Regions from separate parts of the Brevibacillus sp. HB1.3 genome, predicted to be linked through region 2. Evidence: riboswitches for the same ligand, from Rfam matches in the RefSeq annotation. Region 2 holds a riboswitch; the other holds the start of a gene.
What was found. A riboswitch is a leader RNA that binds a small molecule or an ion and turns the genes downstream of it on or off. The one in region 2 is predicted to bind cyclic di-GMP.
Positions count from the first base shown of each region.

Region 1: another riboswitch for cyclic di-GMP. It lies ahead of HPY31_RS19880 (GNAT family N-acetyltransferase); the one in region 2 lies ahead of HPY31_RS06240 (methyl-accepting chemotaxis protein).

Region 1 covers NZ_JABMIT010000008.1:255,021-258,106, reverse strand. Annotated here, with positions in the region: gene HPY31_RS19885 (methyl-accepting chemotaxis protein) at 1-1,112, opposite strand, end outside; gene HPY31_RS19880 (GNAT family N-acetyltransferase) at 1,114-1,668, opposite strand; cyclic di-GMP riboswitch class I at 1,860-1,943, opposite strand; partial or broken gene HPY31_RS28890 (Crp/Fnr family transcriptional regulator) at 2,139-2,258, opposite strand; gene HPY31_RS19875 (hypothetical protein) at 2,351-2,536, shown strand; gene HPY31_RS19870 (amino acid ABC transporter substrate-binding protein) at 2,775-3,086, shown strand, end outside.
Region 2 covers NZ_JABMIT010000002.1:337,612-340,697, forward strand. Annotated here, with positions in the region: gene HPY31_RS06240 (methyl-accepting chemotaxis protein) at 1-1,477, opposite strand, end outside; cyclic di-GMP riboswitch class I at 1,550-1,650, opposite strand; gene HPY31_RS06245 (formate--tetrahydrofolate ligase) at 1,785-3,086, opposite strand, start outside.

The sequences.
Region 1 (3,086 bases), on a different contig from region 2:
CTCGAGATCGACTCGGAGGATAGCTTGGAGGATTCAGCCAGCTTGCGTACTTCATCTGCTACGACAGCAAATCCTCGGCCGTGTTCGCCTGCGCGAGACGCTTCAATCGTGGCATTGAGTGCCAACAGATTGGTTTGTGCAGAAATCTCGGAAATGGTTTGGATGATTTTCCCAATCGATTCGGTTTCTTTATTGAGCTCTTGAATCAGCTGGTTCGTGCCTTGGATGTCCGTGATGAATCGTTCAAAGTCATTGCCGATGTTGCCAATGCGTTTTCCACTCTCGCTAGTGGCTTCTTTGGTCGATTCTACGTACTCATGCATCTCTGTAACAGAGCGGGTCATGTCCTCAACTTGCAGATTCGTCGAGCTCATTTCCCGACGCAGCTCGTCTGTATTGCTGGTCTGGATCGTAAAGGACTCCATAATGTCTTGCAGGGAAGCGACGGTTTCGACAGCGCGAACATTTACACCATCTGTTACCTTGTTTAAATTCTCTTGATAGTCTTGCATAGAGGTGAGAGATTCATTGATCTGATCAAGAACACGTTGCAACGATTCCTTCGAGGCAATCGCTTCTTGCTTTTGTTGCTCACTTTCCTCTTGCAGCTTGTTATTGAATACAGCATGCATCATGCTCGTGATAGAGACGAAGCAGAAGGTGAGCAGGAAGTACATCAGATCGAGATTGCTTGTCGAATGGAAAATCGTTTCTCTCTGTGTCAGGAAGTAGTAAGAGACAATGCCTAATGTCGATACAATGGTCAAAATATTGATGAGTCGGTCTTGATAAATCCCCATGACTGCTACAAAGAACATAATGGTCATGATATTGATCATATGCGGGTCCAGTCCAACAATGATGAACATGAAGATTCCGATTACAGCGAAGTTGAAAAACTTCATGAAAGGCGCTGCTTTTTCACGGAAGTTCGGGCGATTGGATATGTACGTAAACGGTGCCAGCACGCCATACAAAATACCCAGTACTGTGAGAACGAATGTGTACGGTACGCCTAGAAAGAGGTTTAAGACCTGAACAACCGTAATGATGCTTGCGAATACGATAACGACCCAATTGTTTCTTCTTCTCAATAGCTCAATGTTATCCATGTTACCCACCTACCTCGACTTTTACTTGATTGGACGACGACGAATTGTACCAGGAATATTTCGGATCGTGCTTATTGTCATAGACATCTTTTAGATGAAAGAGGGTCGGAATAGCATCGGCCCCTTTGTAAAAGACGATATCTTTGATCTGAATCGCCTTTACATGATACTTCGTGTTAATGAATTTAAAAAAGGTTGGATCTGCTACCCCGATTGCGTGGGTATAGCCATGCTTTTCAGCGTAATCTATCATCAAGCAAATTCCTTTTTGCCCTAGTTGTCCACGGTATTTTGGCAAAACAGCGAGACTGTCTACCTCCATTACTTTCATATCTTCTGTAATAACATCCTGAAATAGTGTTTTCATATAAGCACTTGATTTGGAAAAGGGTGTCATTTCAAATGTTCCACCTGCTTCACCATCATCGGCAAGTAGGAGGAATTGTGCGGAGCCTTCTTTCGCGTACTCCATCTCGAAGCCCATGCTTGTCCATACTGTTTCTTTGATTTCATGAAATTTAGCTAACTCTTGTACAGTTTCTACTTGTTTGTACATAACTTCCCCACTCCATCATTTACTGATTACCGTGTTGTGTATGTTTGACGTCCCAAAAGTTATGTTTTTCCATTCTGTTGCAAAAATGAAAGAGCTTTCATCCTCCTTTCAAAAAACGAAACACAAAAAAAGGCCGTTCCATCGAAATGGAACAACCGAAGCTACCAACATCAAAAAAATTGTTCCAAGATGATGGCAACCCGGCTATCATGGTCAAAGACTGTAGACCCGTGGTTTTGCGTCGCCACCTTTCGATGACTTTGCCTTTTGCATTTATTAGCATAATTTGTAAAACTATGTCGAATTTTGCTGGACATAATCATGCAAAATATAAGCCAAAAGATATACTTTGTCAAGTTTTGGTAGGGTAAAGAAACTAATTGTTCATAAAGTATAGACGAACAAAAAACCATTTGTGATATCAATTGGTCCTTCATTCATAGGCGTTAGGTTAGGGTACGCAGAATGTCTTCCCCAAGGATATCGAATGTGAATTGCTGCCTATCCGGATTTACTTTATATAAACGTACTTTCCCCATTTTGATGAAATAGAAACCTTCTGAAAAAGTTTCTGGTGTTTGAATGCACGTAGCCGCTCAGGAGTTGAATGGAATACACAAAAATCACCCGTAACAAAAATTTTCCAACCATCCGATAACTAGAAGGAATAGGAGGGGATATTATGAAGGAAGCAAAAGTGATTCAATTCTACTTTTCCGGAGGCGGTGAAACGATTAGCATCGAATCCACGGAACCGGAAGAGATCATTCAAATGGTCGCTAATCAAAACAACGGATGGCTCCAGTATGATGATGTTGTCATCAACGTGAGAAATGTTTCATATATCAAAGTGAGTAATCAGGCGTAAGGATTGGAAACGGGTATATAGCTTCAGCACGAAAAAGTTCTCCATTAAATGTGGAGGGCTTTTTCGTGTTGGAGATAGCCGGGCATTTTCCCCAATTATTTGGCGTATATTTCTAAGGTGCTTTTGTTTACTAAAGTATCGACTATTCCTTGCTAATGTGCTATCATGATAACCTGTTAACGTATTACCACTTTATCAGAGTAAAATATAGAGTAGGGAAACGAGGGGGATCATCACGATGAAGAAAATAGCTTGGATGTCATTGTTGTTGGGTGCGGTGGTTTCGTTGGTAGTGGGCTGTTCCAGCGCAAAAACTGGCGCTGACGCAAATAAGCTGATTATCGGAATTGATGATAAGTTTGCACCGATGGGCTTCCGGGATGAGAAAAATGAACTAGTCGGTTTTGATATTGATTATGCACGTGCAGCTGGCGAAAAAATGGGAAAACAAGTTGAGTTTCAAACAATCGACTGGAGTGCAAAAGAGTCTGAACTAAACAGTGGTCGTATTGACTTGATCTGGAATGGATATACGATTACAGATGAGAGA
Region 2 (3,086 bases):
TCAAGGCAAGCAAATTAATTTGCGAGGTCAACTGACTGATCGTATCGAGAATGCCTTCGATTTCTTTGGAGCGATTGTTGAGCTGCTCGATGGCTACAGTCGCCTTCGAAGTTCCCTCACCAATGCTTCCCATCTGGCGAACTGCCTGCTCTACCACAGCAGTCCCTTGCTCAGCCTGCTCTGTTGCGATCTGGGCAGCCTCAGAAACATGTGCAGACGTCTCCGCGATTTTCACGATGCCCGCTGCCATGTCAGTCATCGACAATGCGACTTCCTGCGAGCTAGATGCCTGCGCCTCTGCTCCCTCAGAAATCTGTGCGATAGACAAGCCGATTTGGTTGATGTTTTCCGTCGCTTGTTTAATGCCTGCGGATACTTCCTGACTAAAGCGCTGAACTTGATCAGACGACAGTGATACGTCTTCGATCAAATTTTTCAAGTGTGATACCGTCTGGTTAAAGTCACGGGACAGAACCGCAATCTCGTCTTTTCCGTCAACCGTTACGGTCTCTTTCAAATTCCCCTGCGCCACTACATTTACTGCGTGATTTAGACGCTCAATTGGTTTTACCATGCGTACAGCCAAGAAATAGATGAGGACGACCCCAAGCGCCAATACGATGAGGGAAATAACCGTCAATCGGACTAACAGTTGATCGACAGGTGCATGCAGCTCCGCTACGGGCGCAGTGATGTATATCCCCCAGTTCAAATTGGTTGGCGCATAGGAAGCAAATCGCTCTGTATTCTCGTATTCGTATTGGGCGATTCCATGATTCCCTTGCTTGATATCTTCAAAAGCAGTCTGAAGTGGAAGAATACCCATATTAAGAATGGATTCCTTCAGAATGTACTCGCTATTCGGATGATAAATAAATGTTCCTGTTTTGCTTACTAAAAAGGCGTAACCTAATTCGCCGAATTTCTCCTCAGACACCTTTTTTTGGATCTCATTGATTGGAATCGTAGAACCGATGTAACCGTATTGACGATTGTCCTTCATCAATGGAACGACCAGTGTCACGATGTTATTCCCTGTCCGCTTCGAAATGACTGGCTCAGAGACAACGACCTTCCCTTCCCCTTTGCTAGCTTCCTTAATATGCGGACGATCCGAGATGTCGGTCACTTCACCCTTGAAATTGATCACTTTCTTACCGCTTAAGTCATGCGAAAAGAAGAACGTCTCAAACTCGGGGTTTTTCTTTTGGGCTTCTTGAATGAGTTTCAGGTCTTGTTCGACATTTTGATCTGCCGACATCAACCCTCCTATCGCTCTTACAATCTCAATTTTCTCTTGAAAGAAACCATCGATACGAATCGAGAGATTGCTAGCTGACAGCTCAGCTTCTTTGTCCAGGCTGTTTGCCAAAAGGTTGGAAGCACTCCAATAGCTTGCACCGCAAACCGTACCCAAACTTATTACCAATAGCAGGCACAAAACGATAATTAGCTTATTCTTCAAACTATTTTTCATACCGAATCCCTTCTCCCTTCTCTTTTTTCAACAAAAAAAAGACTGCCCACCGACAGCCCATCATGACTACGGTATGGCAACCCGGCTGTCCTAGCTGCGAAAGTCATTTGACCTTCGTCCTTAGACCCGTGGCTTTGCGTCCCTGCCTTTCAGCAAGTTTGCCTTTGTCATTCCTTGTTGGTTTTCAATTAAGTTCACTTTTTTCAATCTCACCTTTCATTTCCCATAACTTTCTGCGAATAAACCTCAAAATGGAAAAAAAGCTGACAACCTTTTACAGCTGTCAGCTTTTTGTCACACTTTTTGATTAGCTTAATCCAATCACTTGACCATCCTCGTCTACATACAACGATTCCGCAGCCGGCTTTTTCGGAAGGCCCGGCATGGTAACCAAGCTTCCGGTCAGTGCCACGATAAAACCAGCTCCTGCTGATATGCGCACTTCGCTCACATGTATCGTGAAGTCTACAGGTGCCCCCAACAGATCAGCACGATCCGTAAAAGAGTAAGGTGTTTTCGCCATGCATACAGGCAGATGGGACATGCCCATTTCTTCTACCTTTTGCATCGTTTTTAATGCTAACGGCGAAAAGACAACTCCTGATCCACGGTATACTTCTTTCACGACAGTCTCGATCTTGTCTTTCATGCTGAGGTCTTCCTCATACAAGAATCGGAAGGACGAAGGCAGCTCTGCTGCTCGAATTACTTTTTCAGCCAGCTCGACACCGCCTGCTCCTCCTTCTGCCCACACTTTAGAGAGCGCTGCTTCGGCTCCAGCCGCTTGACACAGCGCAATGACAGCATCAATCTCTGCTTGGGTATCTGTCGCAAAATGATTGATGGCCACCACTGCTGGCACACCAAACTTCTGTAGGTTTTCCAGATGTCGCTTGACGTTTTCGAAGCCTTTTTCCAGAGCAGACAAGTTCTCCACCGCCAAGTCCGGTACTTTTACCCCGCCGTTGTATTTCAACGACCGAACCGTAATGACCACGACAGCAGCCGATGGAGTCAGACCTGCTTTTCTGCACTTGATGTCAAAAAACTTCTCGGCCCCCAAGTCGGCACCAAATCCAGCCTCTGTTACGACGTAATCTGCCAGCTTCAAGGCCATTTTGGTTCCGATCACACTGCTGCACCCATGCGCGATATTGGCAAAAGGTCCGCCGTGAATGATGACCGGGGTTCCTTCGATTGTCTGTACGAGATTGGGCTTGATGGCTTCCTTCAAGAGAACGCACATCGCATCGACCGCGTTGATTTCTTCCGCCCGTACAGGCTGATCATTGAAATCGTAGCCAATAATGATATGGTTCAACCGCTCGCGCAAGTCTGCTAGATTCTCACTCAAGCATAAGATCGCCATGATTTCCGACGCGGTCGTAATCATGAAGCCATCCTCACGCGTCATTCCATTGCCTTCACCCATACCAACCACGATGTTTCGCAGTGCGCGGTCGTTCATGTCCATAGCTCGTTTCCAAACGATTTTCTTTGGATTGAGTCCGCGCGGATTGCCATGGAAAATATGATTGTCGATCATCGCTGCCAACAAGTTATGTGCAGCTGTAATCGCATGAATGTCCCCTGTAAAATGCAGGTTAAT